One region of the Azospirillum sp. FG154 genome, then DNA from elsewhere that is predicted to be linked to it. Evidence: predicted binding sites of a transcription regulator. Region 1 holds the regulator's gene; the other holds the start of a gene.
What was found. The regulator LexA, encoded in region 1, represses DNA repair genes until DNA is damaged. The targets are predictions, from matches to a motif close to ATGTTCTANTTTGGTTC.
Positions count from the first base shown of each region.

Region 2: ACODS4_RS07890 (S24 family peptidase) is a predicted target of LexA. The motif match lies at 2,303-2,319, and genes of this name have one in related genera.

Region 1 is NZ_JBMDKF010000003.1:306,172-313,353, reverse strand. Features, by position in the region: gene ACODS4_RS05625 (anthranilate synthase component II) at 1-253, shown strand, start outside; gene trpD (anthranilate phosphoribosyltransferase) at 250-1,302, shown strand; gene trpC (indole-3-glycerol phosphate synthase TrpC) at 1,299-2,093, shown strand; gene ACODS4_RS05610 (GNAT family N-acetyltransferase) at 2,098-2,589, shown strand; gene moaC (cyclic pyranopterin monophosphate synthase MoaC) at 2,586-3,095, shown strand; gene ACODS4_RS05600 (molybdopterin molybdotransferase MoeA) at 3,079-4,308, shown strand; gene lexA (transcriptional repressor LexA) at 4,441-5,148, shown strand; gene ACODS4_RS05590 (ComEC/Rec2 family competence protein) at 5,153-7,182, opposite strand, start outside.
Region 2 is NZ_JBMDKF010000005.1:134,298-141,479, forward strand. Features, by position in the region: gene ACODS4_RS07875 (portal protein) at 1-1,326, opposite strand, end outside; gene ACODS4_RS07880 (hypothetical protein) at 1,341-1,772, opposite strand; gene ACODS4_RS07885 (hypothetical protein) at 1,769-2,182, opposite strand; gene ACODS4_RS07890 (S24 family peptidase) at 2,396-3,028, shown strand; gene ACODS4_RS07895 (hypothetical protein) at 3,093-3,458, shown strand; gene ACODS4_RS07900 (branched-chain amino acid aminotransferase) at 3,434-4,282, opposite strand; gene ACODS4_RS07905 (succinate dehydrogenase iron-sulfur subunit) at 4,498-5,274, opposite strand; gene sdhA (succinate dehydrogenase flavoprotein subunit) at 5,303-7,087, opposite strand; gene sdhD (succinate dehydrogenase, hydrophobic membrane anchor protein) at 7,093-7,182, opposite strand, start outside.

The DNA of each region.
Region 1 (7,182 bases):
CGTTCTGGCCGGTCTGCCCAGCCCGTTCCGCGCCACCCGGTATCACTCGTTGATCGTCGAGCGGTCGAGCCTGCCCGACTGCCTGGAGGTGACGGGGGAGACGGCGGACGGACTCATCATGGCGCTGGCCCACCGCGACTTGCCGATCCATGGCGTGCAATTCCACCCGGAAAGCATCGAGAGCGAACACGGTCACAGAATCCTCGGCAACTTCCTGGATCTGACCCGCCCCCGTCTGGAGAACGCGGCATGAGCGCGCCCGGCCACGGCGGCGACATCGCCGACATGAAATCCATTCTGGCCCGCGTCGCGTCGGGCGCGACGCTGACCGAGGAGCAGGCGGGGCTGGCCTTCGACATCATCATGTCGGGCAACGCCACGCCGTCGCAGATGGGCGGTTTTCTGATGGCGCTGCGCGTGCGCGGCGAAACGGTGGACGAGATCACCGGCGCCGCCCGCGTCATGCGCGGCAAGGCCATCGCGGTGGACGCGCCGCCCGGCGCCATCGACACCTGCGGCACCGGCGGCGACGGGGCCAGCACCTACAACATCTCCACCGCCGCCGCCATCGTGGTGTCCGCCTGCGGGATTCCAGTGGCCAAGCACGGCAACCGCGCCATCTCCTCCAAATCCGGCGCGGCGGACGTGCTGAGCGCGCTGGGCGTCAATCTGGATTGCGACCTGTCGCTGGTCCGCAAGGCGCTGTGGGAGGCGGGGATCGCCTTTCTGATGGCCCCGCGCCACCATCTGGCGATGCGCAACGTCGGGCCGACGCGGGTCGAGCTTGGCACCCGCACCATCTTCAACCTGATGGGTCCGCTGTCCAATCCGGCGACCGCCAAACGCCAGTTGCTGGGCGTCTTCGCCAAGCAATGGGTGGAGCCGCTGGCCCAGGTGCTCAAGCGTCTGGGGTCGGACGCCGCTTGGGTCGTCCATGGCTCCGACGGGTTGGACGAGATCACCACCACCGGCCCCAGCACGGTCGCCCAATTGAAGGACGGAATCGTCACCGTGTTCGAGGTCGCGCCGGAGGACGCCGGGCTTCCCCGCGCCAACCTGGACGATCTGCGCGGCGGCGACGCCCAGACCAACGCGGCGGCGATCCACGCGCTGTTCGACGGCGTGCGCAGCCCCTACCGCGACATCGTTCTGTTGAACGCCGCCGCCTCCCTGCTGGTGGCGGGCAAGGCGGCGACGCTCAAGGACGGCGTGGCGCTGGCCGCCGAGGCCATCGACAGCGGCGGCGCGCGCGACCGGCTGCGCCGCCTGATCGCCATCACCAACGAGGCTGTTTCGGCATGAGCGACGTTCTCGACCGCATCAACGCGGACAAGCGCGCCCTGGTCGCCGCCCGCAAGGCCGCCCGCCCGCTGGCGCAGGTGGAAGAGGCGGCGCGCGCCGCCGACCCGACGCGCGGCTTCATCAACGCCCTGCGGCGGACGGTGGCGAGCGGGCGTTACGGCCTGATCGCCGAAATCAAGAAGGCCAGCCCGTCCAAGGGCTTGATCCGCGCCGACTTCGATCCGCCCGCGCTGGCGCAAGCCTACCGCGACGGCGGGGCGACCTGCCTGTCGGTGCTGACCGACGAACCTTACTTCCAGGGCAAGGACGCGTATCTCGTCGCCGCCCGCGCCGCCGTCGATCTGCCGGTGCTGCGCAAGGATTTCATGGTCGATCCCTATCAGATCGTCGAGGCCCGCGCGCTGGGGGCCGACGCCATCCTCATCATCATGGCCTCCCTGTCCGACGCGCAGGCCGCCGAGATTGAAGACGCCGCCATCGGCCAAGGGCTGGATGTGCTGGTCGAGGTTCACAACCGCGCGGAGCTGGACCGGGCGCTGGCGTTGAAAACCCCGCTGTTGGGCGTCAACAACCGGAATCTGAAGACGCTGGCGGTGGACATCGCGACGACGGAGGAACTGGCCGCCCATGTTCCCGCCGACCGGATGCTGGTGGCCGAAAGCGGCCTTTACAGCCCGGCGGATCTGGCGCGGATGGCGGCGGTCGGCGCGCGCTGCTTCCTGGTCGGCGAATCGCTGATGCGGCAGGCCGACGTCGCCGCCGCGACCCGCGCCCTGCTGGCCCAGGAGTAAGCCGATGCCGGACCGCGCCGCCGCCCTCCCTGCCGCCCTCCCCGCTCTCGTCATCGAACGGGAAAGCCCCCGACAGCCGGAGGCGGCGGCCCTGGTCGCGGCGTTGGACGCCTATCTCAAGGAACGTTACGCCGACGACGCCTGTCATCTGCTCGACCTTGAGGCGCTGGCGGCGGACGACGTGCGCTTTTTCCTGGCCCGCCGGGACGGGGCGGCGGTCGGCTGCGCCGCCCTGCGCGTCGATCCGTCGGGCTATGGCGAGGTCAAGCGCATGTTCGTGTCGCCGCAGGCGCGCGGCGGGCGGATCGGCGAATCTTTGCTCGACCGGCTGACCGAACAGGCCCGCGTCGAGGGGTTGAGCGCGCTTCTTCTGGAAACCGGAATCCACCAGCCCGAAGCCGTGGCGCTCTACCGCAAGGCCGGTTTCGTCACGCGCGGCCCCTACGCCAATTACCCCGACCTCCCCGAAAGCCTGTTCATGGAGCGCCCACTGTGAGCGGTTTTACCCATTTTGACGCCGAGGGGCGGGCCGTGATGGTCGACGTCTCCGACAAGGCGGACACCGAACGGACGGCGACCGCCGCCGCTGTCGTGCGGATGCGGCCGGAGACGCTGCGGCTGATACTGGACGGCGGCGTCAAGAAGGGCGACGTCCTGTCGGTCGCCCGGCTGGCGGGCATCATGGGGGCCAAGCGCACGCCGGACCTGATCCCGCTGTGCCACCCGCTGGCGCTGACCTCCGTCAAGGTCGATCTGCGTTGCGACCCCGACCGCGACGCCGTGGACGTCACCGCGACGTGCAAGCTGAAGGGACAGACCGGCGTGGAGATGGAGGCGTTGACCGCCGTCACCATCGCCGCCCTGACCGTCTATGACATGTGCAAGGCGGTGGATCGCGGCATGACGATCACCGACGTCCGTCTGCTGCACAAGGCGGGCGGCAAGAGCGGCGTCTGGGGCGCCCACGATGATTCCCTCGGTCGCGATGCTGTCGGTCGCTGAGGCGCGCGCCCGCATCCTGTCCGCCTTTTCCGCCCTTCCGGCGGAAACCGTCGCCTTGCCCGACGCGCTGGGCCGCGTGCTGGCCGAACCCGTGCTCGCCCGGCTGACCCAACCGCCCTTCGACGCCGCCGCGATGGATGGCTGGGCGGTGCGCGCCGCCGACGTCGCCAAGGCCGATCCCAACCGCCCCGTGCCCTTGCGCCGCATCGGCGAATCCGCCGCCGGTCACGCCTTTTCCGGCATTGTCCGCGCGGGCGAGGCGGTGCGCATCTTCACCGGCGCGCCGCTGCCCGGCGGGGCTGACGCCGTGGTGATGCAGGAGGATTGCGAGGCCGACGAAACCACCGTCCGGGTTGGCCGCGCCGTCGCCATTGGGCGCCACATCCGCCCGGCTGGATTCGATTTCGCCGAAGCACAGGAGTTGCTGCCCGCCGGGCGGCGGTTGACCGCGCGCGACGTCGCGCTCGCCGCCGGGGCGAACGCGCCCTGGCTCAGCGTGCGGCGGCGTCCGCGCGTCGCCGTGCTGGCGACCGGCGACGAAATCGCCCTGCCCGGCGATCCGCTGGGGCCAAGCCAGATCGTCAGCACCAACGCGCTGGGCCTCTGCGCCCTGGTCGCCACGCAGGGCGGAATCGCCCACAATCTGGGCATCGCCCGCGACACCGCCGACAGCGTCGCCGCCATGGCCGCCGGGGCGGCCGGCTGCGATCTGCTGGTGACGACCGGCGGCGCGGCGCAGGGCGATTACGACCTTGTGCGCGACGTGCTGACCGACAAGGGCGTGGCGCTGGACGTCCACGCCATCGCCATGCGGCCCGGCAAGGCGCTGATGTTCGGGCGGGCCGGATCCGTGCCGCTGCTGGGCCTGCCCGGCAACCCGGTCTCCACCGGCGTGACCGCCGTGCTGTTCCTGCGGCCCATTCTGCGGGTTCTGCAAGGGCTGCCGCCCGACGAGACGCCGGGGCCGCAGCGCGCCCGCCTCGCCACGCCGTTGAAGGCCAACGACCGGCGCGAGGATTATCTGCGCGCCGCCCTGTCCACCGACGCCGACGGCGCGCTGGTCGCCACGCCCTTTTCCCGGCAGGACAGCGCCATCACCTCGCTCTACGCCCAGGCCGATTGCCTGATCGTCCGCCCGGCCCACGCTCCGGCGGCGGCGGCGGGCGACATGGTGGGGATCGTTCCGCTGTCGGGCGGCGCGCTCAACCTCTAGCCGGTGAAACACCCCCAACGTTCGGTTATGCGGCGTTCAGACCTCTTGACGTTCTGCGGGAACCAAACTAGAACAGAAGCTAACGTTTTGCTTTTGTTCTATCAATGGTTTGGCGACCGCCGGGAGGCACCAATGCTCACGCGCAAGCAGCATGAATTGCTGCTGTTCATCCACGAGCGTCTCGGCCAGGGCGGGGTGTCTCCCTCGTTCGATGAAATGAAGGACGCGCTTGGGTTGAAGTCGAAATCAGGCATCCACCGCCTGATTACCGGGCTGGAGGAGCGCGGCTTCATCCGCCGCCTGCCCCACCGCGCCCGCGCGCTGGAAGTTCTGCGGATGCCCGAGGGGGCGGAGGCCGCGCGCGCCAAACAGGCGGCCCGCGCCAAGTTCCAGCCCAACGTCATCAAGGCCGATTTCGCCTTCACCGGGCGCGAGATCGCGTCAGCCCCGGCGGCGGAAACCGTTCAGTTGCCGCTCTATGGCCGGATCGCCGCCGGAACGCCGATCGAGGCGTTGCGCGACCAGTCCGCCTTCGTCGACATCCCGGCGACCATGCTCAGCCCCGGCGATCACTACGCGCTGGAAGTCTCCGGCGATTCGATGGTCGAGGCGGGCATTCTCGACCATGACACCGTGGTCATCCAACGCTGCGACACGGCGGAAAACGGCTCCATCATCGTCGCGCTCGTCGATGACGAGGAGGTGACGTTGAAGCGCCTGCGCCGCAAGGGCAACACCATCGCCCTGGAACCCGCCAACGCCGCCTACGAAACCCGCATCTTCGGCGCGGATCGCGTGCGGGTGCAGGGCAAGCTGGTCGGTCTGGTCCGCAAATACTGAACGGTCAGTCGCGCGGCGCCCCTGACGGCAAAGCTGGACGGGGAGGAACGCTTCCCGTCCAGGGACGATCCCCGCGCCGGTCGCGCACGCTGTCCACCCGAACGCCGTCCGCCTCCAGATAGAGCGCGTGCGCCCCCTCCTGCCGCAGGCGCCAACGGTCGATGACCAAGGGCGCCCGGCAACCGCGCGCCGACACCGGGCCAATCAGCGCGTCAACCGTTCCGCAATCCTCGTCCAGCGCGTCGGGCAGGCGGATGAAGGAGACGCTGCGGCCATGCGCGCGGTAGAGGCAGCCCAGCGCGTCGCAGCTCAGCCGGTCGTCCACCCCGCGCCCGCTGAGCGGCCAGGGCGGCGCCGCTTGCGGCTCGCCATCGCGCTGCAACCAGCTTTCGCCCGTGCGCCCCTCCGCCTTCGCCGACAGGCTGAGACGGCCCGACGCCGCGCGCACGCCCATCAGCTTGCCGTCGCCCGACACCAGAATGTCGGGGCGTTGGACCAAGGCCGGTGTCGCCAAGCCGCCGATCACGGCGACCACCCCCAGCCAGCGCCAGGGCCGCGTCCAGGCGCACAGCCAAATCCCCCCCAACACCACCGCCACGAAGCCGCCCGCCGACATCGCCGGAACGGTGATGGACGACCAGGGCAAGCCCGCGAAAAACACGGCGGTCGCGATCACCGCGCGGTCGCCCCAATTCATCGCGATCAAGGCCGGGGCCTCCAATCCAAAAGGAAGCAGGGCGTAGGCGACGAGGCTCCACGGCATCACCCAGAAGGAGGTGATGGGAATGGCGATCATGTTGGACAACACGCCGTAAAAGGCGATCTGCTGAAAATGGAACAGCGAAAAGGGCAAGGTCGCCAGCGTGGCGATGACGCTGGTCAGCACGATGCCCCCGACATAGAGGACCGACTTGCCGAACCAGCCGAAACCGCGCCGCCACGCCGCCAGCGGCGCGCTGATTCGCTCGAACGCCGCGATCAGCCCGACGACCGCCGCGAAGGACATCTGAAAGCTGGGGCCGAGCATCCCTTCGGGATCCATCGCCGTGGTGGCGATCCCGGCGAAGGCGACCAGACGCATGCTCAGCGGGTCGCGGTCCAGCATCACCGCGCCCATAATCATGCCGGTCATCAGAACCGACCGCACCGTCGGCAGCGGCGCGCCGACCAACAGGGTGTAGGCCAAGGCCGACAGGATGCCGAACAGCGCGGCGATCTTCTTGATCGGCCAGCGCAGCGCGATCCAGGGCGACAGCGCCAGCAGGGCGCGCACCACGTAAAAAAGAATCCCCGCCGCGATGCCGACATGCAGGCCGGAAATCGACAGCAGATGCGCCAGACCGCTGAAGCGGAAGGCGTCCATCGTCGCGTCGGGAATGGCGAACTCCTCGCCGTTCAGCAGGGCGGCGGTGACGCTGGCCTCGACCGGATCGGCGATGGTCGCCGCCACCCGCGCCGCGATGTGGCCGCGCGCCCGCTCGAACCAGATCGCCACCCGCGACCAGCCGGTGACGGGCGGCGCGTCGAGGATCTCCGGCGCGCCCACCGAAAAGCCGGTGGCCCCCAGCCCCATGAAATAGGCCCGGCGCTGGAAATCGAAGGCTCCCGGCTCGGCGGGCGGCGGCGGCGGCGACAGGGTGGCGCGCAGCCGGACCAGCGCGCCGGGCGCGGGCGGTGGGTGCTTGTCGGAAATGCGGATGCGGACGGCCTTCGGCGTCTCCTCCGGCCTCAACTTGCTGACCACCGGATCGCGCAAGGTCAGGCGCAAGGCGCCGGGGCGCCGCTCCACCGCCATCACCCGGCCCGTGACCACCGCCGATCCCAACTCCCGCGTCAGGATCGGCGCGGCGACCAGCGCCGCCTCGCCCTGCGCCACCAGGAAACCGGCGGCGACGACCAACAGCCCCAGCCCGACCACCAACCCCGCCAACCAGCGGCGCAAGCCCAGCATCGCAAACGCCGCCGCGCCGACCGCCGCCAGCCCCACCCACCAAGGCGGCTCAAACCGCAGCGCGAAATACAGCGCCGCGCCGC
Region 2 (7,182 bases), on a different contig from region 1:
GTGTTGCAACTCCACCAGCCGCCCATCGACGGCGATGTCGGGAATCTCGCCCCGGCGGCGCAGAATGGCGACGGCGCGCAGCAGCAACGGCGTCAGCATTTCCGCCTGCAACCGGCCATAGGTCGCCCCCAGCAGCCGGGCCATTTCAGAGGATCGCTCCATCACCTCGGTGGCGGTCATCCGCGCCTGCTCGACCGGCCCCAGCCGATCCACCAGCAAGGCGTGACGAATGCGCGACCGCAGATCGTCCAGCACCAGTTGCGACACGTCGAACCGCCCCGGATTGGCCAAGGGCGTCAAACCGGCGGACCCCACCGCCTTGGGAATGATGGTCCCCGGCACCAGACGAATCGTCGCCGGATTCAGCACCCCGTCATCGTCGGCCTGCCAGATGCCGGTGACGGCGATGGAGGCGTTTTTCAGGACCAGCTCGACCACCTTGTTGGCGGTTTTGATGTCGGGCAACGCCTTCATCACTGGGGAGCGGCCATAGGTTTCGCCCGGCGCCTTCAGCCAGCGGAAATTGACGAAGGGCGATTGGGCGAAGCGGCCTTGCCCCAGCCAGGACGGATCGGCCAGACCGCTGTCCAGCACCACCCCCCAGCGATAGGCCAGACCGTCGGGCAACACCGCTTCGATCAGCGGGAAACGGCTGTCGGGTTCGTCGGCGCCGCGTTTGCGCAGCTCCTCGGGCAGCTCGGCGGCGGGGAAGCGGTGGAGGATTTGGGCGAGCGTCGCCTCGCTGCGGCGGAAGGTGGCGTCCAGGCGACCGTCCGGCCCCTCCTCCAGCACCGCTTCGGCCAGCGGCACGGCGGTGAAGCGCAGGCTGGACGGCGCGCCGGGCGCGGCCTCCTCCATCAGCAGGCTGGCGGTGCCGACGGTGACGAGGTCCAGGAACGCCTGATGCACCTCCACCGCGAAGTTGGAGCGGTCGAAATGCGCCTGGACGATCCCGGCGGCCCGGTCGAGCATCGGGGCGATGCGGTCGCGCTCCGCCCCGGTCAAGGCTGGGCCGGGCTGAAAGCCGAACCAGCGCGACCAGGGCGGCGTGAGTTCCGACAACAGGCTGGCGGCGAGCTGCTCCACCGCGTCGGGGGCGGTGCCGTCGAACAGGCGGTCCACCCGCTTTTCACCCGGCGTGCCGCCGCCGCGAAAGGGCTGGCCGTTCGGCAAAGCGTGGTCGTAGCAGTCCTGCCAGTGGCTTTCCCAGACGGACCGGCGTTCGCGCGCCGCCCGGTAGCGGTCCAGCAGGCTTTGCGGGCCGGACGAGTCCGCGTCGCCAAGAGGCGGGAATTGTGAGGGCGGAGGCGCAGCGTGATCGGGCATGTTGGAACTCTCCCTCAAAGGCCGTCGGCGGCGCGGGTCAGGCGGCGGTGCAGTTGCCAGGGCGTCAGGACCAGCGGGGCGTGCAGGCCAAGCAGCCGCTTGACCGCCTCCACGCAGGTGAAGGGCGCCCAGGGGGCCGGACGGGTCAGGCCGCGCCGCAGCGGGGCGGCGACCACGGCCAGCCCCTGATCGCGATACCAGCCCGGCAAATCAAAGACCGGCGGCAGATCCAGAACGGCGACGTCGGTGAAGGGGGCGAGCGGATCGACCACCACCCAACAGCGCCCGTCGTTCAGCAAGGCCAGACAATGGCGGAAGCCCGGCTTGAGAAAACGCAGCCACCACAGCGGCGTTTCCCCCCGGAACACCACCCAGGCGGCGGGCGGGCTGGGCGCCGTCGCCATGGACGGCGCGGCGGCGGGGGATCCCATCGGGCATCGGCTCATCGCACGATGCCCTTGTCGCGCAGGATCGGCGTCAGCCGGTCGAACGCCTCGCCCCACAGAACATGGGCGCGCTGTTCGCGGAAGCGTTCGGGATCGGGGGCGCTGAGCCGCCGCCCGTAATGGGCCAACACATGCAGATGGTCGCGCAGCAGGGCGCGGCTGCGGTACAGGCGATCCACCGCCCGCATCACGTCCGCCGGTTCGCAAGGACGCTGGACCAGCCCGCGCCCGGCGACCACGCGGGCGCCCGCCGCCTTGGCGTCTTCCGCCTGAAGCGACCAGAACCACGCCTCTTCCGCGTTGTCGAAGGGCGTGCCGTCGATGCGGTAGGGATCGCCCCCCCGGAGGATCGCGCCGCGCGGCGGCGGGGACGGACGGGAGGGCGTGGCGGCAAGGGACGGGCACGGCATGGGAGGTCTCCATCAATCAGGCGGGGATCGGCGTCGGGAGGCTTGCCGAAGCATTGTTTCCCAACCGCGCGCCCCAACATCGGCCACCGTCGCCGGTTTTTTCCCGGGATGGTGGCGTTCTTGTTCTTTTTTTGTTCTTATTCTCCCAGGCGTCAATGATTTTATGAAAAAGTTCCTAGGGACGGCGCGGGCCGTTTATGAGATTATCGTCCCATGCTGAAACACACGGACATCTGGCGGGCCATTGATCGCCTCGCGGCGCAAAGCGGCCTTTCCGCGTCGGGTCTGGCACGGCGCGCCGGACTGGATCCGACCACCTTCAACAAAAGCAAACGAACGACCGGCGACGGCAAGCTCCGTTGGCCCTCGACCGAAAGCATCTCCAAGGTGCTGGACGCGACCAGCGTGTCGCTGCCGGATTTCGTGTCGCTGATTGGCGACAGCGCCGGCCCCGGCACGTTCCAGCGGGTGCCGGTCATCGGCTACGCCCAGGCGGGCAGCGCCGGTTATTTCGACGACGCCGGTTTTCCCGTCGGAACCGGCTGGGACGAGCTGCTGTTCCCCAGCCTGGGCGACCCGCAAGCCTACGCGCTGGAGATTTCCGGCGACAGCATGGAGCCGGTCTACCGCGACGGCGACACCATCATCGTGTCGCCCGCCGCGCAAATCCGCCGCAACGACCGCGTCGTCGTCCGCACGCGCGGCGGCGAGGTGATGGCCAAGCAGTTGATCCGCGAAACCGCCACCCGCGTCGAACTTCTGTCGATCAACCGCGCCCACCCCGACCGCACCATCCAACGCGGCGACATCGCCTGGATGGCGCGCATCATCTGGGCCAGTCAGTGAGCGGGCTTCCGTTTTAGGATAATTTTCCTTGATTGGGCGGTCCTGCGGGCGTAACCAAGCCCGCATGGTCCGCACCGACGACGCCACCGGCGATTCCAGCCTGACCGATCTGCACCGCCGCTACGACGGCGCGCCGCCGCGCGACGCTCTGCGCGTCGCCACGCTCGGCGGAACGGCCAAGGCCAACGCCTTGCGCCGGGCCGCCGTCCTCGCCCTGAACGAGCGGTTGGCGGCGGACGCCCGGATCGCGGTGGCTCGCCGCCGCGCCGCCCTGCCCGCCCGCGCCTGTTTGCCAGACGATTGGCTCGCCCGGCTCTGCGCCACCCTGGCCCATCACCGGGACGCCGCCGTTCGCCTGCGCCTCAACGCCCCCGACTCGCAACAGGCCAATCCACAACAGGCCAATCAGCGGAAGGCGTATTCCCAATAAAGCGCCCGCGCCCGCGCGAAGACCGGCCCCGGCGCGAATTCGCGGTGCTCCACCTTCGTCACCGGCACGCATTTGGAATGGTTGCCGGTGGAAAACACCTCGTCGGCGTTCAGCACGTCGTCGGGGGTCAGGGTGACTTCCTCGACCGTGACGCCATCGGCGCGCAGCAGGGCGATGATCCGCTGGCGGGTGATGCCGTTCAGGAAACAGCCGTTGGGAACCGGGGTGCGCGCCACGCCGTCTTTGGCGATGAACAGATTCGCGGTGGCGAACTCCGCCACATTGCCGATGGCGTCCAGCATGATGGCGCTTTGGAAACCGCGCTTGCGCGCCTCGACCAGGGCCAAACCGGCGTTGGGGTAGAGGCAAGCGGCCTTGGCCTCGGTCGGGGCCATGCTGGGGATCGGGCGGCGGCGGGTGGAGAGGCAGGCGGCGAAGCCGGTCGGCTTGGGCAACGGATCCTCATAGACCGACAACACGAAACGGGTGCTGGCCGGGTCGGGGGAGACGAATCCCGCCTCCGCGTAGAACATCGGGCGGATGTAAAGCTCGGCGTCCTTGGGGAAGCGGCGGATACCGTCCCAGCACAATTCTTCGATCTCGCCCGCCGTCACCATCGGGGCCAGCCCCATGGCGATGGCCGAGCGGATGGAGCGGGCGCAATGCAAATCCAGATCGGGGGCGACGCCCTGAAAGGCCCGCGCGCCGTCGAACACCGCCGACGCCAGCCACAGCGCGTGCGACAGCGGCCCGACGATGGGGGGATTGCCCTCGACCCACGCGCCCTGAACCCAACTCCACGCCTGCCCCGTCGTGCCGCCCATAATCGTTCCTTCCCTCTCTTGGCCTTGCTCTTGCGCGTCAAACGCTGATTGCCGACCAAGCATACCCCCTCCCCGCCCCCGGTCAACCGACGACGGCATGGGCATCCTGCCCAAAAAGCGCGCATCCCGCTCTAACAGCCAATCCCAAAACGCAAAACGAGGCGCCCCTTGCGGAGCGCCTCGCTTGCGTCAAAACCCATCCTTGCGGGTTGGGATCAGCGGCGAACCACCATCAGCTTCTTGATCTCGGCGATGGCCTTGGCGGGGTTGAGACCCTTCGGGCACGCCTTGGTGCAGTTCATGATGGTGTGGCAACGGTACAGACGGAACGGATCCTCAAGATTGTCGAGGCGCTCGCCCGTCATCTCGTCGCGGCTGTCGACGATCCAGCGGTAGGCTTGCAGGAGGATCGACGGGCCGAGGTAACGGTCGCCGTTCCACCAATAGCTGGGGCAGGAGGTCGAGCAGCAGAAGCACAGGATGCACTCGTAAAGGCCGTCCAGCTTGGCGCGGTCTTCGGGCGATTGCAGCCGCTCGCGGCTCGGGGCCGGGGATTGCGTCTGCAACCACGGCTTGATCGAGGCGAGCTGCGCGTAGACATGGTTCAGGTCGGGGACCAGATCCTTGACCACCGGCATGTGCGGCAGCGGATAGATCGTGACGTCGCCCTTCACATCCTCGATGGCCTTCAGGCAGGCCAGCGTGTTCGTGCCGTCGATGTTCATCGCGCACGACCCGCAAATGCCTTCACGGCAGGAGCGGCGGAAGGTCAGCGTGCTGTCGACCTGGTTCTTGATGTAGATGATCGCGTCGAGAATCATCGGCCCGAACTTGTCGAGGTCGACGATGTAGGTGTCGACGCGCGGGTTCTGGCCGTCGTCCGGGCTCCAGCGGTAGATCTTGAAGGTCTTCGCCCGCTTGGCGCCGTTCGCGACGTTGATGGTCTTGCCGACACCGACCTTGGAGTTGGCGGGCAGGTTCAATTCGACCATGGTTGCTATCCTTGCCTTGAGCGGGGCCTTAGTACACGCGGGGCTTCGGCGGGAACACCTGGACCTCGTCGGTCAGCGTGTAGAGATGGACCGGACGATAGCCGAAGGTCGTCTTGCCATCCTCGCCCACCCAGATCGCCGTGTGCTTCATCCAATCCACGTCGTCGCGGTTCGGATAATCCTCACGCGCGTGGGCGCCACGGCTTTCGGGACGGTTTTCCGCCGAATGCAGGGTGGCCACGGCCTGATAGAGCAGGTTGTCCAGCTCCAACGCCTCGACCAGATCGGAATTCCACACCAGCGAACGGTCGCTGATCGCAATGTCGCCCTTCTTGGCGAAGACCTGATCGATGAGCTTGACGCCCTCGCTCAGCACGTCGCCGGTGCGGAAGACGGCGCAGTTGTTCTGCATCGTCTTCTGCATCTCCAGGCGCAGATCGGCGGACTTGATCGACCCCTTGGCGTTGCGGATGCGGTCGAACCGCTCCAGCGCCGCGTCGGTGCTGCTGTCCTTGACCGACGGGGCCTTGCCCGGCTGAACGATCTCAGCGGCGCGGATGGCCGCCGAACGGCCAAACACCACCAGATCGAGCAGCGAGTTCGAGCCGAGGCGGTTCGCGCCATGGACCGACACGCAAGCCGCTTCGCCGATCGCCATCAGGCCGGGAACCACCTGGTCGGGGTTCTCGGCGGTCGGGTTGATGACCTCGCAGCGGAAGTTGGTGGGGATGCCGCCCATGTTGTAGTGGACGGTCGGCAGAACCGGGATCGGCTCCTTGGTCACGTCCACATTCGCGAAGATCTTGGCCGTCTCGGCGATGCCGGGCAGGCGCTGATGGATGATCTCCGGCGGCAGATGCTCCAGATGCAGATGGATGTGGTCCTTGTGCTCGCCGACGCCGCGACCCTCGCGGATCTCGATGGTCATCGAGCGGGACACGACGTCGCGCGACGCCAGATCCTTGGCCGACGGCGCGTAACGCTCCATGAAGCGTTCGCCGTTGGAGTTGGTCAGATAGCCGCCCTCGCCGCGCACGCCTTCGGTGATGAGGCAGCCGGAGCCGTAGATGCCGGTCGGGTGGAACTGCACGAACTCCATGTCCTGCAAGGGCAGGCCCGCGCGCAGGATCATGCCGCCGCCGTCGCCGGTGCAGGTGTGGGCCGAGGTCGCGGAGAAGTAGGCGCGGCCATAACCGCCGGTCGCCAGCACGACGAGCTGACCACGGAAGCGGTGGATGGTGCCGTCGTCCAGGTTCCAGGCGAGAACGCCCTTGCAGACGCCGTCTTCCATGATGAGGTCGAGCGCGAAATACTCGACAAAGAATTCGGCCTCATGCTTCAGCGACTGCTGATACAGCGTGTGCAGCATGGCGTGGCCGGTGCGGTCGGCGGCGGCGCAGGTGCGGTAGGCCTGGGTCTTGCCGTACTGCGCGGTCATGCCGCCGAAGGCGCGCTGGTAAATCTTGCCTTCGGGCGTGCGCGAGAACGGCACGCCGTAATGCTCCAGCTCGATGATCGCCGGGATGGCCTCGCGGCACATGTATTCGATGGCGTCCTGGTCGCCCAGCCAGTCCGACCCCTTGACGGTGTCGTACATGTGGTAGCGCCAGTCGTCCTCGCCCATGTTGCCGAGCGCCGCCGAGATGCCGCCCTGGGCGGCGACCGTGTGGCTGCGCGTGGGGAACACCTTGGTGATGCACGCCGTCTTCAGGCCCTTTTCGGCCATGCCGAAGGTGGCGCGCAGACCCGCGCCGCCGGCGCCGACGACGACGACGTCATAGGTGTGATCGATGATCTGATAGGCGGTCGCCATGGTCGTCAGGCTCCGATGAAAATCTTGGCGACGGCGAGCACGCAGGCCAGCGCCAGCGCGACGGACAGGAATTTGACGGCGATGAGCGCCGCCAG